Regions from separate parts of the Vibrio sp. E150_011 genome, predicted to be linked through region 3. Evidence: predicted binding sites of a transcription regulator. Region 3 holds the regulator's gene; each other region holds the start of a gene.
What was found. The regulator PurR, encoded in region 3, represses purine synthesis genes. The targets are predictions, from matches to a motif close to TNANGNAAACGTTTNCNTNA.
Positions count from the first base shown of each region.

Region 1: a site for PurR is predicted at 2,679-2,698, ahead of metK (methionine adenosyltransferase). Genes of this name have one in related genera too.
Region 2: a site for PurR is predicted at 3,941-3,960, ahead of glyA (serine hydroxymethyltransferase). Genes of this name have one in related genera too.
Region 4: a site for PurR is predicted at 1,989-2,008, ahead of purL (phosphoribosylformylglycinamidine synthase). Genes of this name have one in related genera too.

Region 1 is NZ_JBHFOL010000003.1:16,003-23,423, forward strand. Features, by position in the region: gene ACE1OE_RS06305 (SprT family zinc-dependent metalloprotease) at 1-153, opposite strand, end outside; gene ACE1OE_RS06310 (DUF2189 domain-containing protein) at 221-1,015, opposite strand; gene metK (methionine adenosyltransferase) at 1,381-2,535, opposite strand; gene tkt (transketolase) at 2,863-4,857, shown strand; gene epd (erythrose-4-phosphate dehydrogenase) at 5,026-6,051, shown strand; gene ACE1OE_RS06330 (phosphoglycerate kinase) at 6,208-7,371, shown strand.
Region 2 is NZ_JBHFOL010000003.1:315,447-322,867, forward strand. Features, by position in the region: gene treB (PTS trehalose transporter subunit IIBC) at 1-1,194, shown strand, start outside; gene treC (alpha,alpha-phosphotrehalase) at 1,262-2,941, shown strand; gene ACE1OE_RS07550 (YitT family protein) at 3,068-3,667, opposite strand; gene glyA (serine hydroxymethyltransferase) at 4,016-5,266, shown strand; gene ACE1OE_RS07560 (hypothetical protein) at 5,360-5,689, opposite strand; gene lipA (lipoyl synthase) at 5,847-6,812, opposite strand; gene lipB (lipoyl(octanoyl) transferase LipB) at 6,817-7,421, opposite strand, start outside.
Region 3 is NZ_JBHFOL010000019.1:1,617-9,037, reverse strand. Features, by position in the region: gene glgA (glycogen synthase GlgA) at 1-953, shown strand, start outside; gene ACE1OE_RS20825 (alpha/beta fold hydrolase) at 1,149-1,943, shown strand; gene ACE1OE_RS20820 (DUF2007 domain-containing protein) at 1,978-2,298, opposite strand; gene ACE1OE_RS20815 (TVP38/TMEM64 family protein) at 2,295-2,981, opposite strand; gene ACE1OE_RS20810 (TfoX/Sxy family DNA transformation protein) at 3,105-3,695, opposite strand; cyclic di-GMP riboswitch class I at 3,809-3,892, opposite strand; gene purR (HTH-type transcriptional repressor PurR) at 4,065-5,075, opposite strand; gene torD (molecular chaperone TorD) at 5,423-6,070, opposite strand; gene torR (two-component system response regulator TorR) at 6,362-7,072, shown strand; gene elyC (envelope biogenesis factor ElyC) at 7,306-7,421, opposite strand, start outside.
Region 4 is NZ_JBHFOL010000010.1:67,509-74,929, forward strand. Features, by position in the region: gene purL (phosphoribosylformylglycinamidine synthase) at 1-1,847, opposite strand, end outside; gene mltF (membrane-bound lytic murein transglycosylase MltF) at 2,145-3,728, shown strand; gene ACE1OE_RS15630 (hypothetical protein) at 3,993-4,130, shown strand; gene tadA (tRNA adenosine(34) deaminase TadA) at 4,156-4,704, opposite strand; gene ACE1OE_RS15640 (LysR family transcriptional regulator) at 4,706-5,575, opposite strand; gene ACE1OE_RS15645 (S-(hydroxymethyl)glutathione dehydrogenase/class III alcohol dehydrogenase) at 5,761-6,891, shown strand; gene fghA (S-formylglutathione hydrolase) at 6,949-7,421, shown strand, end outside.

The sequences.
Region 1 (7,421 bases), on a different contig from region 3:
CAAATAGGCTTTTCCTGCCGTTTTTCCTTTGAGTTTAAAACTGAGTGATGGGATAGGGAATGTCTGTTGAAAATACTGCTCAGCAACCGATATGCAATGAGCCAGTCGTTTTGATGCTAAGTATTGTAAATCTGTAGATAACGACGGATGCACACCGAAAACCCAATAACGCCCAAAGAGGGCGTTATTGTATTGTAGTCCATGAGTAAATCAAGCAAGGCTAAGGATGGTGGCGCTTCTTTATCACCTCGTGGTACGCATGCCAGGTTCCATAACCAAGGATAGGCATGGTTATCATCATCCCTAAGCCAAAGGTAGCAAACCCGATAAGGATTCCACCACAGATTATAAATGCCCATACCACCATGGCTGGGATATTAGATTTGACGGCATTGAAACTGGTAAACACCGCTGTCATTACATCGACTCTACGCTCCATCATTAAAGGAATCGAGAAGGCTGACAAGCTGAATATAACACTGGCTATCACCAAACCAATCACAGAACCTGTGATAAGAAATGGTGCAAATTCAGTTAACGGAGCGCCTTGAACGGAAGGGTATAGGGCGTGCAGTAGCGCGGCTATTCGCATCCAAAATATCATGGCGACGGCAAGCAATACGGCAAAAGCCCATTGTGAGGTTGAGTTACGGCCAATGGCTTTCATTGAATGAAACAGGCTGGCTTTGTGACCTTTTTCTCTTTCCCAAGCCGCGTCATAAAGCCCAAGCGCAAGGAAAGGGCCAATGAGCATATAGACGACTAGGCTTGGCATGATAACAAGATGGGTACCTTGCCATTGTACAAGCTGAACTATCGCCACGGCGGCGGCGGTAAAACATAGCCCGTAAAATGCGCTAATAACGGGCATTTTTACTAAGTCATGAAGCCCAAGTGCCAGCCAATGAAAAGGCGCAGAAATACTCACTTGGTTACAAGGTATGGTTTTAGCGTAATCTTGATCTTTGACTTCGTCTTTCTTTTGGAAGTCTTCAGTCTGAGCGGTTCGAGGCATATGTCCTCCCTGATTTGACAATCTGGCCTTCGTCTCTGATGTCGGGAAATGAACGATTGTTGTGAGCTTTATCGCTCACGATTTGGCGCAACGTGTTCCCATAATGGAGTCGGGATGCGTGATGATGAGTTCGCGTTATTCTCATTCTGCATCGGTCCTCTTATGGTTAACTATTGACCGAGACGGAAGAAAACACAATTTTTTGCTGGATAGAAAAGACGTGTTACAAGTGTTAAGTTAACAAATTTGCAACAAAGCGGTTGAAATAGTTGAAGTTAATATATTTTACGCTGAAGTAAAAAAGCCCTTATCAAATGATAAGGGCTTTTTAGTCTTTGAGCTTAGTTATAGCGTGGAATTAATCGCTATTTGATGCCAGCGAAATCACGCAGCATTGCTGCTTTGTCAGTCGCTTCCCAAGGGAATTCTTCACGACCGAAGTGACCATAAGCTGCGGTTTGCTTGTAGATAGGTTGAAGCAGGTTCAGCATCTCTTGAAGACCATATGGACGTAGATCGAAGTTCTGACGAACTGCTTCAATGATGATGTCGTGAGCGACTTTCTCAGTACCAAACGTTTCCACCATGATTGACGTAGGATCAGCAACACCAATGGCGTAAGACAGTTGAATCTCACAACGATCTGCCATGCCAGCAGCAACAATGTTTTTCGCTACGTAACGTGCTGCGTATGCGGCACTGCGGTCAACTTTCGATGGATCTTTACCAGAGAATGCACCACCACCGTGACGAGCTGCGCCGCCGTACGTATCAACGATGATCTTACGACCCGTAAGACCACAGTCACCCATAGGGCCGCCGATAACAAAACGACCGGTTGGGTTGATGAAGAAGTTGGTGTCTTTGTTAATCCACTCTGCTGGAAGAACTGGCTTGATGATCTCTTCCATTACCGCTTCACGAAGATCAGGTGTTGTGACTGAATCGCAGTGCTGTGTTGAAAGTACAACCGCATCGATACCAACAATCTTACCTTGGTCGTATTGGAAGGTAACTTGAGATTTCGCATCTGGACGAAGGAAGTCAAGCTTACCGCTCTTACGAACTTCAGCTTGCTTTTTAACAAGTAAGTGAGAGTAAGTAATAGGAGCCGGCATTAGGATTGGCGTTTCGTTAGTTGCGTAACCAAACATGATGCCTTGGTCACCAGCGCCTTGTTCTTTTGGATCAGCTTTATCAACACCTTGGTTGATGTCTGGAGATTGTTTACCAATCGTGTTCAGTACGGCACAAGAATCCGCATCAAAGCCCATATCTGAGTGAACGTAGCCGATTTCGCGAACGGTTTCACGAGTAATCTCTTCGATGTCTACCCACGCTGAGGTCGTGACTTCACCACCAACCATTACCATGCCAGTCTTTACGTAAGTTTCACAAGCAACACGCGCTTTCGGGTCTTGCTCTAAAATTGCGTCAAGTACAGCATCAGAAATTTGGTCAGCAATTTTATCAGGATGTCCTTCTGATACGGATTCAGAAGTGAACAGGTGCTTAGCCATGAGAGCTCCAATTACAGTTAATAAAGCCAGCGATATTGTGCTGGCCTATAAAAAATTCAATGATATTTTGTAGGTGTATCTACATCTAGACGTCTATTTTAATCATCGATGTGTGAGAATCAAGCGATTTTTACTTTTAAGTTATAGCCAAACGTTTGCGTATTTTAAGGCAGATAGGGGTGTAACGTGCAAAAAAACACAGCAAAAGTACTCAAAATATCGGTAAAAAGTTTGCAGAGGTTAGGGGGCTTTGCGACAATGCTTGCCGCTGATTATTGTTCAGCAAGGAATCAACTTGAAATTCGCTTAATGCACTCAGGAGCAGACATGTCGTCTCGTAAAGAATTAGCTAATGCAATCCGCGCGCTTAGCATGGATGGTGTTCAACAAGCCAACTCTGGTCACCCAGGTGCCCCTATGGGTATGGCTGATATCGCCGAAGTACTTTGGCGCTCTCACCTAAATCACAATCCTCAAAACCCGGAATGGGCTGATCGCGACCGTTTTATTTTGTCAAACGGCCACGGCTCAATGCTGATTTATTCTCTGCTTCATCTAAGTGGTTATGAATTATCTATTGACGATCTTAAAAACTTCCGTCAATTGCACTCTAAAACACCAGGTCACCCAGAATACGGCTACGCTCCAGGCATTGAAACGACAACAGGCCCTTTAGGTCAAGGCATCACGAATGCAGTCGGCATGGCAATGGCAGAGAAATCACTGGCTGCGCAATTTAATAAAGAAGGTCATGACATCGTTGATCACTTTACTTACGCGTTCATGGGCGATGGCTGTCTGATGGAAGGCATCTCTCACGAAGCCTGCTCTTTGGCTGGTACTCTTGGTCTTGGTAAGCTGGTTGCTTTCTGGGATGACAACGGTATTTCTATCGATGGTGAGGTGGAAGGTTGGTTCTCTGACGACACGCCTAAGCGTTTTGAAGCCTACGGCTGGCATGTTATCCCTGCCGTTGATGGTCATGACTCTGATGCGATTAACGCGGCAATCATCGCGGCAAAAGCGGATCCTCGCCCAACACTTATTTGTACTAAAACTGTTATTGGTTTTGGTTCACCAAACAAAGCCGGCACGCACGACTGCCACGGTGCACCACTAGGCGCTGATGAAATCGCAGCAACTAAAGCAGCGCTGGGTTGGGAGCACGGTCCTTTTGAAATTCCAGCTGATATCTCGGCACAATGGAATGCAAAAGAAGCGGGCGCAGCAAAAGAAGCGGCGTGGAATGCTAAGTTTGACGCTTACGCAGCTGCTTACCCAGAACTTGCGGCTGAGTTTACTCGTCGTACAAATGGCGAACTGCCAGCTGAGTGGGAAGAAAAAGCATCGGCAATCATTGCTGATCTTCAAGCTAACCCTGCAAACATCGCATCACGTAAAGCGTCACAAAATGCGCTAGAAGCATTTGGTCAAATGCTACCAGAATTTATGGGTGGCTCTGCTGACCTTGCACCTTCTAACCTGACAATGTGGTCTGGTTCTAAGTCGCTAACAGCTGAAGACTTCTCTGGTAACTACATTCATTACGGTGTTCGTGAGTTTGGTATGACTGCGATCATGAACGGTATCGCTTTGCACGGTGGTTTCGTACCATACGGTGCAACATTCCTAATGTTCATGGAATACGCTCGTAACGCGATGCGTATGGCAGCTCTGATGAAAGTTCAGAACATCCAGGTTTACACGCACGACTCTATCGGTCTAGGCGAAGACGGCCCAACTCACCAACCGGTTGAGCAAATTGCTTCGCTACGCCTAACACCAAACATGAGCACATGGCGTCCATGTGACCAAGTGGAATCGGCAGTGGCTTGGAAACTGGCTATTGAACGTAAAGATGGTCCAACATCGCTTATCTTCTCTCGTCAGAACCTAGCACAGCAGGAGCGTAACGCAGAGCAAGTAGCAAACATCGCCAAGGGTGGTTACATCCTGAAAGATTGTGCAGGTAAGCCTGAATTAATTATCATCGCTACTGGCTCTGAAGTTGAACTAGCAGTTGAAGCTGCTGCGCAACTGACTGCTGAAGGCAAAGCGGTACGTGTGGTTTCTATGCCAGCAACGGATGCGTTTGATAAGCAAGATGCGCAGTACCGTGAATCAGTATTGCCATCTGACGTGACCGCTCGTATTGCTGTTGAAGCCGGTATTGCTGACTTCTGGTACAAATATGTTGGCTTTGGTGGCAAGATCATCGGTATGACGACATTTGGTGAGTCTGCACCAGCAGGTGAGCTATTCAAGATGTTTGGCTTTACAACAGAAAACGTTGTGAACACAGCAAAAGAATTACTCGCTTAAGCGATAGGCTGAGTTATTTCATTTTGTTGTAGTAACCGAGCCCTAGTGGCTCGGTTTTTTTATGCTTGGATATTATTCTTGTGTATGTGTGATTAAGTCGGGATGCGAAACTGATGTTGATCAGTTAATATGCTTGCCTTAATTATGTGAACAAAAAGGTGTTGTACGATGCTAAAGGTAGCGATTAATGGCTTTGGGCGTATAGGACGAAATGTACTTCGAGCGATTTATGAAAGCGGCAAAAACGATAAAATTAAAGTCGTCGCAGTCAATGAATTGGCGCAACCTGAAGCAATGGCGCACCTGCTTCAATATGATACGAGTCATGGTCGTTTTGGTAAAAAGATCACTCATGACCAAGAACACCTTTATGTGAACCACCAAGATGGTCAGTTTGATAGTATTCGTATCTTGCATTTAGCGGAAATCAACCTACTTCCTTGGCGAAATCTAGAGGTTGATATTGTACTTGATTGTACGGGTGTGTTCGGGAGTCGTGCAGACGGCCTAGAGCATATCGCGGCAGGTGCGAACAAGGTTTTGTTTTCACATCCTGGCGCGAATGACATAGATAATACGATTATCTATGGTGTCAATCATGATTCTCTTAAACAAGAGCACACGATTGTTTCCAGTGGTTCGTGCACTACGAACTGTATTGTCCCTATAATACAAGTACTTGATGATGCGTTTGGCATTGATTCAGGCACGATTACCACGATCCACTCTTCGATGAATGATCAACCTGTCATCGATGCCTATCATACTGATTTACGCCGAACTAGAGCAGCCAGCCAGTCGATCATTCCTGTTGATACAAAGCTTCATAAGGGTATTGAGAGAATATTTCCGAAATTTTCTAACAAATTTGAAGCGATTTCTGTCCGAGTACCAACAGTTAATGTTACCGCTATGGATCTAAGTGTAACTATAAATACGAATGTGAAAGTTAATGACGTAAATCAAGTCATTATTAACGCTTCTCGGTGTACATTAGACGGCATTGTTGACTATACTGAAGCTCCGCTAGTCTCAATCGACTTTAATCATGACCCACACAGTGCCATTGTTGATGGAACGCAAACGCGAGTCAGTGATGGGCGTCTGGTCAAAATGTTGGTCTGGTGTGATAACGAATGGGGCTTCGCCAATCGGATGCTTGATACGGCATTAGCCATGAAAGCGTCGCAATAGTTTAAGATGCTACTTGAGCTTGGGTAAAATATTAATTTTGAGGGTTGAAATTAATATTGATTAGCTCAATATAAGTAAGCAGTTGATGAATTCATAAACTTGGCAAGATGCCGAGTTTTCAAAAACATTATTTATTTTTAGTTGAGAGGACTAAACATGTCTGTAATCAAGATGACTGACCTGGATCTAGCAGGTAAACGCGTATTTATCCGTGCTGATCTGAACGTTCCTGTAAAAGACGGTAAAGTAACTTCAGATGCTCGTATTCTTGCATCGCTACCTACCATCAAGCTTTGCCTAGAAGCAGGTGCTAAAGTTATGGTGACTTCTCACCTAGGTCGTCCTACTGAAGGCGAGTACGCAGAAGAGTTCTCTCTACTACCTGTTGTAAACTACCTAAACGACGCACTTGACTGTGACGTTAAGCTAGCAAAAGACTACGTGAATGGCCTAGAGCTAAACGCAGGTGAGTTGGTGGTTCTTGAAAACGTTCGCTTTAATAAGGGCGAGAAGAAAAACGAAGAAGCACTTTCTAAGCAGTATGCAGCACTTTGTGACATCTTCGTTATGGATGCATTTGGTACGGCTCACCGTGCTCAAGCGTCAACTCACGGTGTAGGTACTTACGCGCCAATCGCTTGTGCTGGTCCTCTTCTTGCTGCTGAGCTTGAAGCACTAGGCAAAGCAATGGACAACCCTGCTCGTCCACTTGTTGCGATCGTTGGTGGTTCTAAAGTATCGACTAAGCTAACCGTTCTTGAGTCGCTTGCTAAGATTGCTGACCAATTGGTTGTGGGTGGCGGTATCGCTAACACATTCATCGCGGCTGAAGGTCACAACGTAGGTAAGTCTCTATATGAAGCTGACCTTGTTGAGACAGCGAAGAAACTTATGAAAGAATGTGCGATTCCAGTGGCGACTGACGTTGCATGTGCAAAAGCATTTGATGAAAATGCAGAAGCAGAAATCAAGCACGTTTCTGAAGTTCAAGACGACGATATGATCTTCGACCTTGGCCCAGATTCTACTGCGGCACTAGCTGAAATCATTGGCAACGCAAAAACGATTCTTTGGAATGGTCCTGTTGGCGTATTTGAGTTCAAAAACTTTGAAGCAGGTACGGCTGGTATCTCTAAAGCGATTGCTGAATCAGAAGGTTTCTCAGTTGCAGGTGGCGGTGACACGCTAGCGGCAATCGACAAGTTTGGCATTAAAGCTGACGTGTCTTATATTTCAACTGGCGGTGGTGCTTTCCTTGAGTTTGTTGAAGGCAAAGTGTTACCAGCAGTAGCGATGCTTGAAGAGCGCGCAAAAGCATAATTATTTTTAATAAAGCGGGCTTATGGCTCGCTTTTATCTATGCTGCATCG
Region 2 (7,421 bases), on a different contig from region 3:
CTTATTAGCATGACCGGTAAAAGTGAATCCTCAAAAGATGAGGCCAAGGTAGCAGCGCGCACCAATATGAACATCGTAGAGCGTGGTATTTCTCACCTTGCCGAAATCTTTGTGCCACTTTTGCCTGCAATTATCACTGGCGGCTTGATTCTAGGGTTTCGTAATGTAATCGGCGATATTCGAATGTTTGATGGCCAAACATTAACGGAAATCAGCCAGTTCTGGGCAACGGTGCACTCGTTCTTATGGTTGATTGGTGAGGCGATTTTCTTCTTTCTACCTGTTGGCGTGTGTTGGTCCACGGTTAAGAAGCTTGGTGGCACCCCTATTTTGGGGATTACCTTAGGGATTACGTTGGTGTCCCCGCAACTCATGAATGCCTATCTTATTGGTAAGGAAGTACCTGAAGTCTGGGATTTTGGTCTTTTTGTTATTGAAAAGGTGGGTTATCAAGCTCAGGTTATTCCTGCGATGTTGGCCGGTGTTGCGTTGGCTTTTATTGAAACCAATTTAAAACGTATTGTTCCGAGCTATCTCTACCTTGTTGTTGTGCCGTTTGTATCAATCATTTTATCGGTTGTTCTTGCCCATGCTTTTATCGGCCCTTTTGGTCGCGTATTAGGTGATGGTGTGGCCTTTGCTGCTAAAGCAGCAATGACAGGCGATTTTGCGGTGATTGGTGCGATTGTGTTTGGTTTTTTCTACGCACCTTTAGTGATTACAGGTATTCATCACACGACTAATGCCGTTGACTTACAGCTAATGCAAGAGCTTGGTGGTACCCCAATTTGGCCTCTAATCGCACTATCTAATATCGCTCAAGCATCGGCGGTTGTCGGCATCATTATGATTAGTAAACGCGAAGGAGAACGTGATATTTCCGTTCCTGCGGCCATTTCAGCCTACCTTGGGGTAACGGAACCGGCCATGTACGGTATCAACTTGAAATATAAATTCCCAATGCTCAGTGCCATGATCGGCAGCGCGGCGGCGGCGGCGATTTGTGGTAGTGCAGGTGTGATGGCAAACGGTATTGGTGTCGGTGGTCTACCGGGAATCCTTTCAATTCAACCCCAGTATTGGACTATCTATCTTATCGCAATGCTGGTGGCGATGGTGGTTCCAATCATGCTCACATTGTTCATGTATAAGCGCGCACAATCAAAAGGTGAGCTAGAGCTAGCCAGTGCGTAACCCTTAAGAGGTTCATGGCAATGAACCTCTGCTTTTCTTTTTTTAATGTGTAAGTGAGATAACGCTGATGGGTTTACAAACTCAACAAGAATGGTGGAAAACGGCCACTATTTACCAAATCTACCCGAAGAGTTTTTGTGATAGCGGTTCGACGGGAGTCGGGGACATTAAGGGCATTACCTCTAAATTGGATTATTTGGCGACACTAGGCGTGGACGCGATTTGGCTCACGCCTATCTATGCCTCTCCCATGGTTGATAATGGCTATGACATTTCTGATTATTACTCGATTAATCCCGACTTTGGCAGCATGGCCGACTTTGATGAGTTGCTAGCGCAAGCCCATCAAAGAGGGATCCGACTCGTCATGGATATTGTGGTGAATCATACGTCGACTGAGCACAAATGGTTTCAATCAGCCTTAGGGGATAAAAGCAGCCCGTATCGTGATTACTACATCTGGAAACCCGGTAAAAATCAGGCCGCACCCAATAACTGGCAATCGAAATTTGGCGGTTCAGCATGGAAGCTGGATGAACAAACCAATGAGTACTTTCTTCACTTATTTGCTGAAGAGCAGGCTGATCTTAACTGGGAAAACCCTGCGGTTAGAAATGAAGTGAAGCAAGTGATCGAGTTTTGGGCCAAAAAAGGTGTCGATGGATTCCGTTTAGATGTCATTAATCTTATCTCCAAACAACAAGCGTTTATGGATGATGCTGCGGGGGATGGCCGTCGATTTTATACTGATGGTCCTCGGGTGCATGAATACCTTCAAGAAATTAGCAGCGCTGTTTTCCAAAAATATGGCTCAGTGACCGTCGGTGAGATGTCATCGACAACGTTAGAACACTGCCAGCAATACAGCGCGACAAATGGCAAAGAACTCTCTATGGTCTTTAATTTTCACCATCTGAAAGTGGATTACCCTGATGGTGAAAAATGGCGGCTTGCGCCATTCGATTTTATTGAATTGAAGAAGATTTTTAACCATTGGCAAACTGGGTTGCACAATCAAGGGTGGGGCGCATTGTTTTGGTGTAACCATGACCAGCCGAGAGTGGTTAGCCGTCTTGGGGATGATGAGCACTATCGAGTCGAGTCGGCGAAGATGTTGGCCGCATCCGTTCATATGATGCAAGGTACGCCATATATCTATCAGGGCGAAGAAATTGGCATGACCAACCCAAGGTTCTCTGAGTTATCACAATATCGAGACGTGGAAAGCCTCAATATGTATAAGGTGATGAAGGAATCAGGTGAATTAAATCACGATGAGATTATGGCTATTCTTCAGCAGAAATCACGTGACAACTCACGCACGCCTATGCAGTGGAGTGACAAAGCTAATGCTGAATTTTCGACAGGGACGCCTTGGATTGAGGTCGCAAGTAACTATCCTAATATCAACGCAAAGACAGCGCTTGCCGATAAGCATTCGGTGTTTTATTTCTACCAACAGTTAATCGCATTGCGAAAAGAGTTATCAGTGATTACGGATGGTCGTTATGTGGATTTGTACCCAATGCATGGTCAGGTACATGGTTACCTAAGAGAAAACGAGGACAGCCAATTGCTTTGTTTGAATAACTACTATGCAGAAGAGGTGCAGGTGTCGCTAGCCGAGCAATTTAATGGTCGGAAGGGTACGGTTGTGATTAGTAATTATGAGCAAGAGGAAGTGGTGAGGCTCACGAATATTGTGACTCTCAAGCCATACCAAACCATGGTGATTTTATTGCATTGATAGAAACTGTATGAATACCGTTTTCTTGTCATTCATGACTCAATAGCACGTAACAATAAGCCCCTCTTCGGAGGGGCTTATTGTTATTGATTTCGAATTTGTTACTGATGTCTAATCTGCGTCATGCTAGCCGTACGTGACGACATAACGTGTGGGTTTGTGATTCATGGCTAGTACAATATTGAGTACTACGGCGCCAATAATTGACACCAATATAACCGGTGGAGCAACGAAGAAACAAGACGCGAGTAAAATGGTGCAGTCGATGGCTAATTGTGTTTTGCCAACTGATATCCCAAAGCGCTCTTGTACGAATAAGCACAGTACGTTAAATCCACCAAGGCTTGAGCGATGGCGGAATAAAATGAGCATACCCAAGCCCATCAACAACCCACCTGCTATTGCGCAATACACCGTATTAATGTGGTCCACTGAAACAACATGATGCATATTGTCAGCAAATATGGAAACCAATGCACCAGAGATAGCACTACTTAACGCAAAGCGCTTGCCAAAGCGGCGCCAAGCCAACAGATAAAATGGACTATTGGCGGCAAAGTACAACATACCAAAGGAAACCGGCAAAAACTGGCTCAATAACAATGCAAGGCCGGTTGTACCACCAGTAAGTAGTTGAGCAGATTGTAAGAAGAATATGCCTTGAGCCACAATAAAGGTGCCCGTCAAAATGGCTATCCAGTCTTCTTTTAGTGAGTGTTTTTCCATCAGGTTAAAAGTCTTCCAATAACAATTCGCGGCAATAATAATAAAAAGGTGACCATTTCGATAGCTTGGGTGTGAAATTTGCGGTAAACCTATGTAATTCAATTTTTACACACTGTAAAACGAATTATTGACACTTTAGATTACCTCTATGGCTATTTTCACTTGGTACATGATGTAATCTAACGTTCACTATGAAAAAACTGCATGAAAAAGATCCATTTTTTTCTTTATGACCTAGATCAAATTATGTATCATGCGATTCATCAAATGTGGTGACGAAAACGTTTGCTTTTGGTCATTGTGTGGTTTTTTTGAAACTTTCAGTACAATCTGAGTCAGGAGATACAGATGCTAAAGCGTGATATGAACATCGCTGATTACGATGCGGAACTATTTGCAGCCATTCAAGAAGAAACTCTTCGCCAAGAAGAGCACATTGAGCTTATCGCTTCGGAAAACTACACCAGTCCTCGCGTGATGGAAGCGCAGGGCACTCAATTAACCAACAAGTATGCAGAAGGCTACCCAGGCAAGCGCTACTACGGTGGTTGTGAGTATGTCGATAAAGCAGAAACACTGGCGATTAATCGTGCCTGTGAGCTTTTTGGCTGTGAGTATGCAAACGTTCAGCCGCATTCTGGCTCTCAAGCGAACAGTGCTGTTTACATGGCGCTTTTAAATCCGGGTGATACCGTTTTAGGCATGAGCCTAGCACACGGCGGTCACTTGACTCATGGCTCTCCAGTAAACTTCTCTGGTAAGCACTACAACGTGATTCCTTACGGTATTGATGAAGCGGGTCAAATCAACTACGACGAAATGGAGCAGTTGGCGGTTGAGCACAAACCGAAAATGATCATTGGTGGTTTCTCTGCTTACTCTCAAATCGTTGATTGGGCACGTATGCGTGAAATCGCGGACAAAGTTGGCGCGTACTTCTTTGTTGATATGGCTCACGTAGCTGGTCTTATCGCGGCAGGTGTCTACCCAACACCGGTTCCACATGCTCACGTTGTGACCACTACCACGCATAAAACACTTGCAGGTCCACGTGGCGGTTTGATTCTTTCAAATGCTGGTGAAGACATGTACAAAAAACTGAACTCAGCGGTTTTTCCTGGTGGTCAGGGCGGTCCTTTAATGCACGTAATCGCAGGTAAAGCGGTGGCATTTAAAGAAGCGATGGAGCCAGAATTTAAAGCGTACCAACAACGTGTTGTTGATAATGCCAAAGCGATGGTTGCGCAATTCCAAGAGCGCGGCTACAAAATCGTATCTAACTCAACAGAGAACCATTTGTTCCTTGTTGACCTGATTGATAAAGACATCACCGGTAAAGAAGCGGATGCGGCTTTGGGTTCTGCTAACATTACGGTTAACAAAAACTCGGTACCGAATGACCCACGTAGCCCATTTGTAACGTCTGGTATCCGTATTGGTACACCAGCGATCACTCGCCGTGGCTTTAGTGAAGCTGATGCAAAAGAGTTGGCTAACTGGATGTCAGATGTTCTTGATAACATCGGTAACGAAGACGTGGTAGCAGCAACAAAAGCGAAGGTTCTAGAAATCTGCAAACGCCTACCTGTTTACGCGTAATTCGATGTTTAATGCCTTGCAGCGCAAGGCATTAACGTAAAAAAGCGAGCTAATTAGCTCGCTTTTTTTATGTCTGGAATTTACAGCCTGGCGTTACTTATTGATATTGAGTAATGTTCCAGATTTACACTTGAAGGAATAGTATTTACGACTCTCGTTAAATTGCCCCAGACCTTCACCGTTACAGTAATCAATATTGATGTCTCGCATGATTTCGAGGGTCTTTTCACTATTCATAGAGAATTTAGCGCCATCTTTACATACGACTCTTACACGGCCATCGTCACTGACAGAATAGAGATTGACTTCAGTGTTACATAACTCGAAGGAAGCCTCTAAGTAGTTGTCTTGCTGGGAGTTTTGAGCACAACCTGCAATGAGTGTGGCGGCAATGATCGGTAAACCTATTTTAAGCAGTTTCATGCTTACATCCTTGAATGGCTGATGTTTTTCATTAAGCCTACCTAAAAATGGCGAAAATGCGAGTGCGAGATGGTCATGTTGCATGTTTTTCTCAAAAAAAACACGGATAGCGCATCGCCAATCCGTGTTTCCTGTATCGAGCGCTGGTGATCGTCGATTACTTAATTTCAACGCCTTTTGCTTGTAGATCAGCGTGATAAGAAGAGCGCACAAACGGGCCGCATGCCGCATGCGTGAAGCCAAGATCAAGTGCGATTTCTTTTAGCTCATCAAACTCTGAAGGCGGAACGTAGCGTTCAACGGGTAAATGGTGGCGACTCGGTGCAAGGTACTGGCCTAGAGTCAGCATGGTGACTCCGTGGGCGCGAAGATCTTTAAGTACCTGTACTATCTCTTCTTTTGTCTCACCTAGGCCCATCATCACCCCAGATTTAGTGGGTACGTCAGGGTGCATGGCTTTGAATTTCTCTAGGAGCTGTAGAGACCACTTGTAGTTCGCTCCTGGGCGAGCCTTGCGATAGAGTCTAGGTGCTGTTTCTAGGTTGTGGTTGAAGACATCTGGCGGGTTGTCTTTTAATGCTTCTAGAGCCACATCCATACGTCCGCGGAAATCGGGTACGAGTGTTTCAATGCGAATCTCTGGGTTTAATGCGCGAATCTCACGCGTACAATTCGCAAAATGGTCAGCGCCACCATCACGTAAGTCATCGCGGTCAACAGAGGTAACGACAACATACTTGAGCTTCATGTCTTTGATGGTTTGAGCAAGCTTTTGAGGCTCATTGGATTCAGGTGCATTTGGGCGACCATGGGCAACATCACAAAATGGACAGCGGCGTGTACAAATTGCGCCAAGAATCATAAACGTTGCAGTACCGTGGTTAAAGCACTCCGCAAGGTTTGGGCAGGAAGCTTCTTCACAAACAGAGTGAAGATTATTCTTACGCATCGCCTTTTTGATCTCTTGGATGCGTTGGCTATCAGACGGTAGTTTGATCTTCATCCATTCTGGTTTGCGTAGTACTTCTTTTTGCTCTTCCGGCATGTTCTTTACCGGAATGAGTGCCATTTTATCTGCGTCGCGATACTTGACGCCTTTTTCCATTTGTATAGGTTTGCTCATCGTCTTATGCTTCTTCGCTGAATTCTACTTGTGTGTAATCAAGTAGTTTTATTAGTTCATTGACCAGCTGCTCTTCGACACTGGCGATACTTTTGGGGCCACCGAGTTGGCTGACTTGGATCATTTCCATGCCGGCATAGCCGCACGGATTAATTCTTAGAAAGGGGGCAAGATCCATATCGACATTTAAGGCCAGTCCATGAAATGAACACCCTTTGCGGATACGAAGCCCAAGGGAACAGATCTTTTTCCCATCAACGTAAACACCAGGTGCATCTGGCCTCGCGGCTGCGGCTATATTATAAGTGTTTAACGTATTGATGACGAGGTTCTCTATGTGAGTGACGAGATCTCGAACGCCTAATTTCTTTCTGCGTAGGTTAATGAGGAAGTAGGCCACCAGTTGACCGGGACCATGGTAAGTGACTTGTCCACCACGATCGCTTTTGACCACTGGAATATCCCCGGTATTGAGTAGGTGCTCTTCTTTACCCGCTTGTCCTTGCGTAAAGACCGGGTTGTGTTCAACTAGCCAGATTTCGTCACGAGTATCGTCATTACGATCATCAGTGAACGCGTGCATCGCTTTCCAGATTGGTTCGTAATCCT
Region 3 (7,421 bases):
ATGCAATATTCAAAGGTATTTTTTCTTATAGCCAACTAGAAATTATCCCTGAACTTAATCTTTCCGGCATGGAGTTCCTGCAATACGGTGAAGGTTGGGTCAGTATGTTGCGAGCTGGCATTGCGTTTGCCGACAAAGTGAACGCGGTTAGCCCAAATTACGCTGCCGAGCTGGTTACCCCTCTGGGTTCTCATGGTCTAGTCGATGATTTTGTTCATCGTGCCAAAGACCTACACGGTATCGTAAATGGTTGTGATTATTCGGAGTGGGATCCGAGGAACGATGAGTTCTTACCGGTTAGCTATGAAGCCGAATTAGCGAGTATGCTAAAAGGTAAACTCGCGTCCAAAACGTTATTACAACAAGAGCTGAACCTGCCTGAGACTAATGTTCCTATGGTCGGGATGGTATGTCGTCTGACCCACCAAAAAGGGTTTCATTATATCCTGCCTATCTTAGAGAAGTTTCTCAAAAACGATGTGCAGATGGTTATTATTGGAACGGGTGAGTCTCAGATTGCGTCCCATTTACGTGATGTTGCCGCCGAGTATCCAGACAAATTGGCATTTGTAGAAGCCTATAGCAATCGCTTTGCTCATCTCGTAGAAGCGGGTTCGGATTTCTTCTTGATGCCATCTGAGTTTGAGGCTTGTGGGCTAAACCAGTTGTACAGTATGGCCTACGGCACCTTGCCTATCATTCGTAAGGTTGGTGGACTCAAAGATACAGTGATTGATTTTGATGATAACCCATCAGAAGCTACTGGCTTTGGTTTCGAAGAGCCGTGTCATGATGCGTTGCTTATTGTGTTGCAAAGGGCGCTGCTTTTTTATCTACAACAACCAGATGAAATGCATAATATCCAACTAAGAGCGATGCGTCGCGACTTCAGTTGGTTAGAGTCAGCAAAAGAATACAATAAAATGTATGAGATAGCGCTGCATCAACATTAATTTCGTTCCAACTCGAAAAGGCGACCTTAGGTCGCCTTTTTTATTTCCTGCCTATTTTTTCCGTTGCTTTTGTCAAGGACCGCTCTAGCTGGTTAACACTTCGAAATAATTTTCAAATAAATTATGTGCAGTTTTTAACAGCCGTTCCGTGAATTGTGATACCGTAATGCTCATCGCCATTACCTAAAAGATCCTATGTCAGAGAATCTACTGTTTCATAAAACTTACGCGCATCCTACGAGCAAAGAGTGGGTGGTGTTTGTACATGGTGCGGGTGGAAGTTCCTCGATTTGGTTTAAACAAATCAGAGCCTACAGAGAGCACTTTAATCTGCTGTTTGTCGATCTACGTGGGCATGGTAAGTCAAACGAGTTGATTAAAGATATTATGGCAAGTGGCTACACGTTTAAAAGTGTGACTATTGATATTCTTAAAGTGCTCGATCACCTTAAAATTCAATCGGCACACTTTGTTGGTATGTCACTTGGCACAATTATCGTCCGTAATATTGCTGAACTGGCCTCACCTCGAGTTCGTTCTATGGTGTTAGGGGGCGCTGTAACACGGTTTAATACCCGCTCACAGTTGCTTGTGAACCTAGGGAACTGGAGTAAGCATATTATCCCTTATATGTGGTTATATCGCTTATTCGCCTATATTGTTATGCCTCAGCGTGGACAAAAAGAATCTCGTCTTTTATTTGTGCGAGAAGCGAAGAAGCTGTGCCAGAAAGAATTTAAGAGATGGTACACGCTAACAACAGAGGTTAATCCACTTCATCGTTATTTCAAGGATAAAGAACTTCCTATTCCAACATTGTATTTAATGGGGGATAAAGACTATATGTTCATCCACCCAGTAAAAGAAATGGTAGCAGAGCATGAATCGAGCCGCTTGCTTGAAATTGAAAACTGCGGGCATGTCTGTAATGTCGAAAGACCAGATGAATTTAATAAACACTCCATCGCGTTTATTAAATCGGTACAGTAAAATAACCTTAAGTACTTTAATTGATGGTTAAGTGCTAACCGCTGAGTGCTAAGTGCTGACAGTTCCAGCATGCTCCAAACTGCGCTTCATTGAGCTCATTGCATTGTGGGCAGTGCCAGCTAGCTTGGTCGTGATTGTTCTCTTGTTGTTGCACCGCTAAGATTAACGATTTAGCTTTCGCCTCTTGGGATACTTCGTGTAACCAGATGTAAGGTAGGGAGCTTTCATCAAAAGGCACTTCGCCTCTCAATCCAAATACCCCCTCGCCACGTACCTCACACTGAACCCCTTCGGCAAACAGTTGCTGTTGCATGATATGTGTTTCGGTAGGATTATTACCTATGTATATCTTCATTTAGTCTGTACCTGGGGTGATTTTGAAAACCGAGCCATCGCCCATTTCGTGATTAAAGGAAATAACCCTAACAATGCAAAGGAAGCGAGAACAGCGGGTGATACTATGCCTGATAGACTGTCAATACTGGCGAGTTGGGTGCCTGCATTAAGGTAAACCGCAGTACCCGGTAGCATACCAAGTTGACTAACCAAATAGTATTTTGAAACGCGAATTGGGGTTAGCCCCATGAGTAGGTTAATTAGAAAAAATGGGAAAATAGGGATGAGTCTCAAAGAAAAAAGGTAAAAAGCACCATCCTTTTCAACGCCCTTGTTGATCGTCGCCAGTTTACCGCCGAACCGCTTTTGTACCCAATCACGTAGAAGAAAACGACTGCTAAGAAAAGCGAGCGTAGCGCCAATAGTACTTGCAAAAGAGACCAGCAATAAGCTCACCCAAAAACCAAATAACGCGGCGCCCAACAAAGTGACGACAGCGGCGCCTGGGACAGAGAAGGCGGTGATGGTGATATACAGAAAGAAATAGGTAAGCGCGGCAACCAAAAAATTATTGTCAATATAAGTGGCAAGCGCTGCCTGTTGTGCCTTGGCATTTTCTAACGTCAGGTATTGTCCAAACTCTACGCCTAGAAAAACAATAACGGCAACAAATCCTAAGCCCAATAACAATTTTTTACTCATGTCCTACTCCATGTCGATAATGCATCTTTAGTATAAGACACGAACATCGGAATTTAACTTTCAAACAGATAAAAAAAAATCAGCTAATGGGCTGATTTTTTTATAAGTAAGAGAGAACAAGTACTAATTGATATGATTGGCTAGCTCGTCGCGCTTGGCTTGTGGAATCACAGACCAGTGAGTACCATTAATCGCACCTTCTAACGCCCAAAGTAATTCGAGACCGACACTTGTCGAGTGTGTTTTTTGAATTGCCTTGAAGGCTTCAACGGATCCATGCTCTTGAAGTGAGTTCACCGATTCTATCCCCGCTTTTTTGAGCATGCGCTCTGTTGCAAGACGCAAATTCGGGAGATCTTTTAATCGGGTTGGTTTGCAGTCAGATTGTTTTACTTTTTCATCTTTTGCGTAATCCAACGCTGAGCGTGCATAGTTCAATATCAACTCACTGTCATTCCAGCTATCTTCAGGCAGGGCAAAATATTTTGTCACTACTGGGAATCCACGTTTTTTATAAACGTAAGGCTTGAAGCCGTTTTGCTTGAATGTCGCGACGGTTGTTGGGTTAGTTCTGATGTGTAATTTACTGTTCACTGCTAATGCAAACATCGTATCGTCAACAAAAATGCCAAATCCACCGAACATAGAGCGGGATTTGACTTTTCCAAGTTGAGCGAACAACTGCATCGAATTTTTTAATATTGGATTGTCCATATTTGTCTTTTCTCGGTGTTATTTGATTGTGTCACCAAAATCAGGTCCGAGAGTGTAGCAAACAGGCATCAATTCCTTGTTAAATTAAAAACAAGAATTCAGTGTCCTTTGCCATCGGTAACCCCGCTACCTACCATAAATGGTTTAGGCCGGAGGCTTTGCGTCCCAACTTTTCAGATGGTTTGCCCTGTGCGTGACTTTGTTAGAATAAAGAAAAAATGCGTTAATCTGCATTGAGATATAACTAAAGTGTGACGTTGCTTCAAAAATTAGGCGGGTATTTGTGCTTAAGAGGTAACATAAACTAACAATTAGGCGTCTAAAATCTGGGAACAAGATCAAAAAAAAGCGCCTAACTAGGCGCCTTTGTCATTTTGTTGTCAGGTTTTTGACAGAGTGGCGTTCAATTATCTCGGGGTGCATCTCAAATATACGTTTGTCATGACCTTTATCTTTTATGCGTTCTAGCAAAATCTCAAAGGCGTTCTTTCCGACACGACGTTTCGGTTGGTGAACCGTCGTCAGTGGTGGAGAAAAATACTCAGCAAGCTCAATGTTATCGTAACCAATCACAGAGATATCTTCTGGTACGTTCAAACCGAGTTGTTGTAAACGACTCATAAGGCCTAACGCCATCGTATCGTTAAAGCAGAACACGGCGCTTGGTCGTTCTTCCATTGCGGCAATACGATTCGCTGCGATGACCGCTGTGTCACACTCAAAGTTACCTTCAAATATACGGTCTTCTTTCATTTCGATGCCGGCTTCTGATAGCGCACGCTTGTAACCAATAATGCGTTCTTGGCACACCGCTTTTTCTAGGTGACCGCTCAAACATGCGATGTCCGTATGGCCTTTATCAATTAGGTATTTTGTGGCGAGATAACCACCTTCCTCCGAATTATCAATGATCTTATCTGCTTGCGAGCTCTCAGGACCCCAGTCCATGATCACTTTAGGAATATCGGAGTGACGATCAAGCATGCTAAGAAGCTCTTCTGTGAGATCTGAACACATGACGAGAATACCGTCGACGCGCTTCTCTGCTAGCATTCGAATGTAATCTCTCTGCTTTTCATACACGCCACCAGTGTTACACAGAATTAATGTGTAACCTTGACGATAGCAATAGCTTTCAACGCCATCGATAACCTCGGAGAAGAATAAGTTCGTTGATTGTGTAACCAACATACCGATGGTTTTCGTTGAGTTACATTTTAAGCTTCGCGCAACGGCGCTTGGCGCGTAATTGAGTTCTTCTACGGCGGCGTTGACTTTTTCTTGTGTGGCTTCGGCAACAAAACGTGTTTTGTTAATAACGTGAGACACAGTAGTAGTTGAAACGCCAGCTAGACGGGCGACATCTTTGATTGTTGCCATAGCTTTATCCTATTAGTAACGGCTTTTGCGTATGGTCAGCAAAAACGTCGTTGCGGTAATGCAGCTTTGTTTAATTAAAAAAGCGCTTTGGTGTATGGAATGCGTACCGAGTAAGTGAACCTAGTGACACATTGGATTCCAATTGTGGGTTAGCTATTCACCTGACAAGGACATAATAGCTAAAGATAGGAAAGCATGGGGCACTAAAATTTGGTTTTCGCATTGAAACGGCGGATTGTAATGCTAGTCGGTGACTCTAGCAACGTTTCAACCGACAAATTTGATGATAAATTAAAATTAATACGGGGTGACACCGCCACCTTGATTGATAGCGGTGTCTGCATCGGTTACTCAGCAGTTAAATAGTTAAGGTCTAACTGACAAAATGCAATGAGGAGTGTTGCTACCGCGGCGTAAAATCCAAATTCATCATACTCTTTACATTTTTTTTCGAATTGAGGCAGCCATGTCATCAAGTGCTGATTAAGGTAATCAGCTTGCTCTAATAATGCGTTGTTGATGTGCGCCTCGGACTCCAGTTCATTAGAACGAATAATAAGGTTGCCGAGAAAGTCCAACTCTATCGCGAGGTGATCGGCTGGCTCATTTAAGTCTTCAGAGACGGCGACATTGTGTTTTTTTAACAGCTCGGTCATGTCATTAGCCGGTTTATCATTGAGAAGACCTGATTCACCTATGTACATTGAGGCATAAGGTAATGCGCCATGCTTATCTGATTTAAGAAATAGGTCACAAAAATCTGCGGATAGCTCAAGTTGGGCGTCTTCTCGAGTCTGTAATCGGTTCAAGCCATCAATGAGTGTATTGATCGGCGCTTCGAGTGATGGGTTTTCACCGAGACCGCTCAAAAAAGAACGTATTTCGACACTGTGATATTTATCCAGTTCTTGTTGAGTAAGCTCTTTGGCAAATAGGCTAGAAAGCCACCAGTATATCTCTGCACGTTGTTCATTAAATGCTTTCAATTCTTGCATCTTGTTCTCTCCAAAAGTCTTGCCCTTATTTTAGACAATAAAAATGAACAGCAGTAAGGGCAATAATGAAAAAAATCGAACGTTTATGAAGATAAATGAATAAAAGAGCGGTTGATGGTTTTAAAGCGACACCAGATGGGCAAGGTTCTGATTGCATATAGTGGATAAAAAGTGTTCTTGTCTTGAATCAATAAAAACACGACTTTCTACACAATACCGTAATGTCCGCTAGAATTGTGACTAATTATGAATAGAATGGCTTCGGTCATAGATAGAATAGAAACGGTGAATATGAGTTATCACGTATTAGTAGTTGAAGATGATGTCGTTACGCGTAGCAAGTTGTCTGGTTACTTTGAGAGTGAAGGCTATTTAGTAAGCGAGGCTGAAAGCGGTGAAGAGATGCGACAAGTATTGCAGTCTTCCAGTGTCGACCTTGTCATGCTTGATATCAATCTTCCTGGTGAAGATGGTCTGATGTTAACTCGAGAGTTACGTAGCCAGTCTGATATCGGTATTATATTGGTAACAGGTCGTACTGATAGTATTGATCGGATCGTTGGCCTAGAAATGGGCGCAGATGACTATGTAACGAAACCGTTTGAATTAAGAGAATTATTGGTCAGAGTTAAAAACTTACTGTGGCGTATCGCCCAAGCTCGTAAGCAGCCCTTAATATCGCAAAGTGCCGAGAACGAGCATGTTGTGCACTTTGGGGAGTGGTTATTCGATAAACAACGCCGCTCATTAAGTTGCAATGGTGAACCAGTAAAACTGACAAAAGCCGAGTATGAGCTTTTAGTCGCGTTATCTACTTACCCTAATCAAGTTCTGAGTCGTGAGCGAATCTTGAACATGATCAGTCATCGAGTTGACGCGCCAAATGATCGCACTATTGATGTATTAATCCGACGTATGCGCACTAAAATGGAAGCGGATCCGAAAAACCCACAAATATTCATCACGGTTCATGGTGAAGGATATATGTTTGCGGGTGACTAGCGACTACGTTTAATTTAACGATGTAGGTTGCACTCTTTCACAAAAAATAGCGTGTCTCATCATTAAAAAACAGTACTCAATTGTAAAAAAAGCCAGGCGTTTAACACAGCCTGGCTTTTTACATCAATGTACTTAGATCCAGTGCACTTAGATCCAGTGCACTTAGAACCAGAGCACTTAGCGCCAGCGTACTTAGAACCACAGCAATTAGAGCGAGATGATATTATCCCTAGCTAAGGTTGAGCAGATTCTGCAGGTGGGCTAAGCGCCTTGTCAGAGTTAGTATCCACTGGCATGCCTTCATTTCCCTGTTCACCCTCAACGTTACTCTCTCCTACAACGGTTGCAT
Region 4 (7,421 bases), on a different contig from region 3:
TCACGGTGCATCTTAGGCGTTTTACCTAATAGGATGTCCATTGGCATATCAATTGGTGTGTTGTCGAAGTGTGAATCTTCAAGTTTAAGCTCACGCTCTTCCGTTGCTTTACCAACGACTGCGTATGGTGCACGCTCACGCTTACAAATGGCATCGAACGTTGCCATGTCTTTATCAGCAACCGCCATTACGTAACGCTCTTGAGATTCGTTACACCAGATCTCAAGTGGGCTCATGCCCGGCTCATCGTTTGGCACGTCACGTAGGTTGAAAATACCGCCACGCTCACCATCGTCTACCAGCTCAGGAAGTGCATTCGAGATACCGCCCGCGCCTACATCGTGAATAAATGCGATTGGGTTCGCATCACCAAGCTGCCAACAACGGTCAATAACTTCTTGGCAACGACGTTCCATCTCTGGGTTTTCACGTTGTACAGAAGCAAAGTCTAGATCTTCAGAAGAAGAACCAGAGTCCATTGAAGATGCCGCACCGCCACCAAGGCCGATGTTCATCGCTGGACCGCCAAGCACGATTAGGCTTGCACCGACTGGGATCTCTTTCTTTTGAACATGATCATCACGGATGTTACCTAGACCACCAGCAAGCATGATTGGCTTGTGGTAACCACGAACTTCTTCACCGTTATGAGAGTTAACTTTTTCTTCGTAAGTACGGAAGTAACCGAGTAGATTAGGACGACCAAATTCGTTGTTGAATGCCGCGCCACCTAGTGGGCCTTCTAGCATAATATCCAACGCTGTTACGATACGGCTTGGCTTACCAAAATCCGTTTCCCAAGGCTGAACGAAGTTCGGGATCTTAAGGTTAGATACAGAGAACGCCACTAAACCTGCTTTTGGCTTACCACCAATACCGGTTGCGCCTTCATCACGGATTTCACCGCCTGAACCTGTTGATGCACCTGGCCACGGAGAGATTGCCGTTGGGTGGTTGTGCGTTTCTACTTTCATCAAGATGTGAGTCTTTTCTTGATGATAGTTATATTGACGTGTTTTTGGATCAGGGAAGAAACGTCCAACGGTTGAACCACTCATGACAGCGGCGTTATCTTTATAAGCAGACAACACATGCTCTGGTGTTACTTCGAACGTGTTCTTAATCATCTTAAACAATGATTTTTCTTGCTTAACGCCATCGATAGTCCAATCAGCGTTAAAGATCTTGTGACGACAGTGCTCTGAGTTCGCTTGTGCAAACATCATAAGCTCGATGTCAGTCGGGTTACGACCTAGCTTTTCAGTGAAGCTTTCAAGAAGGTAATCAATTTCATCTTCTGCGAGTGCAAGACCCAGCGTGATGTTCGCTTCTTCGAGGGCTTTACGGCCACCGTTCAATAAGTCAACCTCAGCATAAGGAGCAGGCTCTGCTACCGTGAAGAGCGCCGACACTGAATCGAAGTCAGAAAAAACAACTTCCATCATGCGGTCATGAAGAATCGCTTTTAACTCAACTAATTGAAGCTTAGTTAGCTCAGTAGAAGACTCAACATAAAAAGCGGTACCACGCTCTAAGCGTGAGACTTTATTAAGACCACAGTTATGCGCAATGTCTGTCGATTTAGACGACCATGGCGAGATAGTACCCGGACGAGGCGTGACAAGTAACAATGTGCCCGTTGGTTCGTGCTCTTCGATTGTTGGTCCGTAAGTCAGTAGCTTTTCCAACTTTTCAATTTCAGACGCGTCTAGGTCTGACGTTAGATCGGCAAAGTGAGCAAACTCAGCATAAATACCCGTTACAGGTAGGCTTAGTTCACGACAAAGATCGACTAGCTTGTTAACACGAAACTCAGAAAGAGCTGGGGAGCCACGCAAAATTCTCATGTGCTTAGGTCTCTTATGCAATTGATTTGAGGTGATATTGGAATAAATTCAATTGGTTACATCATAAAAATGAACGTATGCCAATTTCTCCTACCCTGATTCGGGCGTATTATAGTGTATTTTTTTTTGTGACGTAACCACTAACGCAAACGTTTTCGTCATTTTTTTTCGAAAGACAAAAAACCGTCGTTCAATGTCGATAAAGTGATAGTAAACGAGAGTTTCTATGATGTTGCTTTGCCAGAAGTTCTAGCTTTGGTATAAAGGCAACATAGTTCTTGTGAGATAAATGAATTAATGCGAAATATTTCTGATATACGTTGGCTAAAGCTTGCCTCCTTGTTGACCTTATCTTTAGGGCTCTTTGGATGCCAGATTGATTCTGATCCTAAAAGTGAGCTAGAAGGCATCAAAGAGCGTGGTGTGCTTCGAGTCGGCACGCTTAACAATCAGCTTTCTTATTATATCGGCCCCGATGGCCCGACAGGGCTCGATTATGAGCTCGCACGTCAGTTTGCTGATGAATTAGGCGTAAAACTGGAAATGAAACCCGCTTATCGTTTAGCGAGCCTCTTCCCTGCCCTAGAGAAAGGGGAGATTGATATTATTTCCGCAGGGCTAAGCCAGTCTCCTCAACGAATTAAGCAATTTAGAGCAGGTCCAGCGTATTATTACGTCAGCCAACAAGTAGTCTATAAAAAGGGCCAATGGCGCCCAAGAAACCTAGAACAGCTTTTAGCAAATCAGGCGGAATTAGTCGAAAAAGCCGAGGGGGAGGACATCTTTGCTGTCGTACAAGACTCTCACTTTGAGCGGACGTTGGATAACGTTGCGGAAAATAACTCTGAATTTCACTACAAAGTCGATGCCAATGCCGATGTCAACGATCTGCTCAAGCAAGTCTCTGAAGGCGAGCTACTGTTCACCATGGCAGATTCGGTCGAACTCTCTCTTTCGCAACGAATCTACCCAGATTTAGCCCTTGCTTTTGAAATGACCGAGGACCAACCGATATCTTGGTATATGCGTAAATCGGATGATGAGAGTTTATACGCATTACTTATCGAGTTTTTTGGCAATCTCAAACAAAGCGGTGACCTCGCCAACCTAGAAGAGAAATACATCGGTCATATCGGTACATTCGATTACGTCGACACGCGCGCCTTTATTCGAGCTCTCGACAGTAAACTACCGAAATGGTCACCATTGTTTAAACAGTACTCTCAAGAGTTCGACTGGCGCCTAATTGCTGCTCTAGCCTATCAAGAGTCACATTGGAACCCCGTAGCCAAATCTCCAACTGGGGTGCGTGGGATGATGATGCTGACCCTACCAACGGCTAAAATTGTCAATGTGACTAACCGCCTTGACCCTGAGCAGTCTGTTCGTGGTGGCGTACAGTACCTGCGCTATATCGTCGGCCGAGTCCCCGATTCCATTCCCGAACACGAAAAAATATGGTTTGCGCTTGCCTCATACAACCTTGGGTTTGGGCATATGATGGACGCTCGACGACTAACCAAGCGCCAAGGTGGTAACCCTGACGCTTGGGCTGATGTTAAAGATCGCCTGCCTCTATTGCGCCAAAAGAAATACTACAGTCAAACTCGATATGGTTATGCTCGTGGAGATGAGGCTCAAAACTATGTCGAAAACATTCGCCGCTACTATCAAAGTATTATTGGCCACGTTAACAAGAAAATTGCCGCCGAGGCCGCACTGGATAATAGCACTGAGGGGATAGAGGTCATTACCCCCATAGAACCGGTATCTGGCGCTGAGGGTTCAATCTCTCATTCGGTCAGCAGTGCAGTCGCATCATCGCCTGAAAATGAAACTACCTCGTCAAATGAAGCCAGCGCGTCAGGTGACACTCAATAAGAATGGCTTTGTGCAGATAAAATAATCCTGCTGAGATAGCAGACATCCAAGGGTAAAAATGCGTCGAAAGTTACGTCCGTTTTTACCCTTGATTATTATGCGACGGCACTCAAACTATGAAAAAGCGCCAACTCATCCTAAATTAATGATATTGTCACATCCGCAATGTATACACCTGTAGCGCACTTTGAGGATAAGGGATGTTTGATTCCCCCCTTGCCTGCCCACTGAGACAACTAATTATTAGTGATAGGAGATCGTTTCATGCTTGCTAAGAGACGAGTACAATCAAAAAACCTGAGTAAAACGGTCTCGGCTAATCGCCGAAAACGTAAACTGGCCAATAACAAGAAAAAAATCATTTGGCGTAATCGTGCATTCATGCAGCTTATCGCACCTTAAACTATTTTGTACAAACACCTGGCAATCAGGTGTTTGTTGTTCCTTTTTCTTCTTGTTCACGCTTGGCTTTTTTGGCGTCTTTGATCTCTTTTCGTCTGCGCTTAAAAAACGCTTGAAGCTGACCTCGGCACTCATCAGCCAACAACCCCGCCTCAACATCAGCATAATGATACGAAGCCTGACTCTCAAATAAATTAAGTACCGTCCCTGCCGCTCCCGCTTTCAAATCTGGCGCGCCATAAACGATTCGTTTCACTCTGCTATGTAGTAACGCACCCGCGCACATCGGGCATGGCTCTAGCGTCACGTACAATGTGGTATCAAGTAGGCGATAGTTCCCGAGTGTTTTCCCGGCCGCTCTCAACACCTGAATCTCCGCGTGCGCAGTTGCATCATGCTGGCCAATGGATCGATTCCATCCTTCAGCAATAACCTCACCGTCTTTAACAAGCACCGCACCGACGGGGACTTCTCCTTCGCGCTCTGCCTCATTCGCTAACGCTATTGCTCGGCGCATAAACCGCTGATCATCTTCGCTGTAAATCACCGCTTCTTCCGTATGTTCTTTTGTCATGTTAACGAAATGCCTCAACAAGATAATCGATCAATGTTCTCACCTTCGACGTTAGCATTCTATTTTGTGGATACAACGCCCAAATACCTTCTCTGTCACCACGATAGTCGGTGAGCAATTCAACCAGCTCGCCCGACTCCAAGTAAGACTGCACATAATAATCGGGAAGTTGAACGATACCCAAACCTTTTAACGCTGCATCGACTAATGCGTAACCGCTATTACATTGTAATCGACCATTAATATTGATCATTCGCTCACTGCCTCCATTTGAGAAGCGCCAGTGTTTAACGGATCCTCTAAGACATTGATGCCTTTTTATCTCAGACAGCGTATGCGGCTCGCCGTAAGTGGCCAGATAATCAGGACTACAACAAACAAACAATTGCCGATCAAGCAGCTTTCTGGCCATCATTGTCGAGTCATCAAGCTGGCCTAAACGAATCGCTAGATCAAACCCTTCCTGTACTAAGTCGACTTTTTGGTTTGAGAGCATAACATCCAACTCAATTTGTGGGTGGAGCTTTAGGAACTGATGCAAAATGGGGGCTAATGATTGCTCCCCAAACGTCACGGGCGCTGTAACCTTAATTAATCCTTTTGGGGCGATTTGCAATTGAGTCACCGCAAGCTCAGCACTCATCAAGCCTTCAAGTAGCGGTTTACAGTGTCGGAAGTAACTCTCCCCCGCTTCTGTCACTGATACTTTTCGGGTCGTTCGCACCAACAACTTTACCCCTAGACGCTGTTCTAGTGCATTCACACGACGACTAATATTGGCCACCGATGTGTTAAGCCGTTTCGCGGCACCGGTAAAACTTTGGCTTTCAACCACCGCAACAAATTCGTTTACGCCTTCCCAATCGGCCATAGAACACCCTGATTATTACACTGTGGTAATAGTTTATTTCAAATCTTGCTAATTATCATTTTTTAAGAAACAAATATACTGGCGGTATCAAATGCAAATGACGCACAGTGAGCTAGTCTTATAAGACTGAATTCACCCGTGAATCATAACAACGCTATCTCTACCGATTTTGGAAGGAAGTAATCATGACTGAACAATTTATTAAATCTCGCGCGGCCGTAGCTTGGGGGCCAAACCAACCTCTTAAAATGGAAGAAGTTGATGTTATGTTGCCGAAGGCGGGTGAAGTATTAGTGAAAATCGTCGCCACTGGCGTTTGCCACACAGATGCGTTTACTTTATCTGGTGACGATCCTGAAGGCATCTTCCCAAGCATCCTTGGTCACGAGGGTGGTGGTATTGTTGAGATGATTGGTGAAGGTGTCACCAGCGTTGAAGTCGGCGATCATGTTATTCCACTTTACACCGCTGAATGTGGTGAATGTAAATTCTGTAAATCGGGTAAAACGAACCTCTGCCAAGCCGTTCGTGAAACACAAGGCAAAGGCTTAATGCCAGATGGTACAACACGTTTCTATAAAGACGGCCAACCAATTTACCACTACATGGGTTGTTCAACTTTTTCTGAGTACACCGTACTACCAGAAATTTCTCTTGCTAAAGTAAACAAAGAAGCCCCTCTTGAAGAGGTTTGTCTGCTGGGTTGTGGTGTCACGACGGGCATGGGCGCGGTACTGAATACCGCCAAAGTAGAGAAAGGCGACACCGTCGCTATCTTTGGGTTAGGCGGTATTGGCCTGTCAGCCATCATCGGTGCGCGCATGGCTGGCGCCAGTCGTATCATTGGTGTCGACATCAATGAGAGCAAGTTTGACCTTGCTAAACAACTGGGCGCAACGGATGTAATCAATCCAACCAAATTCGATAAGCCTATCCAAGAAGTTATTGTTGAAATGACCGATGGTGGTGTGGACTATTCATTTGAGTGTATCGGTAATGTCAACGTCATGCGTCAAGCTCTCGAGTGCTGCCACAAAGGCTGGGGCGAATCAGTTATCATCGGTGTTGCTGGCGCAGGGCAAGAGATCTCCACTCGCCCATTTCAGCTTGTCACAGGACGAGTATGGCGTGGTAGCGCATTTGGTGGCGTGAAAGGCCGCAGCGAACTGCCAGAAATTGTAGACCGTTATATGGCGGGTGAGTTTGGGTTACAAGAGTTCATTACGCACACGATGCCGCTTGAAGAGATTAACGAAGCCTTTGAGTTAATGCACAAAGGCGAAAGTATCCGTACCGTTATTCACTACAGCAAATAAATATCGACTAAGCCCTAGGCTCAAACCTAGGGCTTTTTTTGGAGCATAATAATCCCCATGACTATTGAAAACATTAGCCAAGCAAAAGCCTTTGGTGGTTGGCATAAACAATATACTCATCACTCTAGCGCGTTAGATTGCGCGATGAGATTTGCGGTCTATCTTCCTCCAGAAGCCAGCAAAGAGACGCCCGTACCCGTCTTATATTGGTTGTCAGGCTTAACATGCAGCGATGAAAACTTTATGCAAAAGGCGGGCGCGTTCAAGATGGCCGCTAAATTAGGCATCGCCATTGTGGCACCAGACACCAGCCCACGTGGCGAAGGCATTCCTGATGATCCTGACGGTGCGTATGATTTTGGGCTCGGTGCAGGTTTTTATCTAAATGCCACTCAATCGCCATGGAACCGAAACTATCATATGTATCGTTATGTCGTTGATGAGCTGCCGGCACTGATTGAACAACATTTCCCTGTGACGCAAGACAAATCCATCTCAGGGCATAGCATGGGCGGGCATGGCGCTTTGAC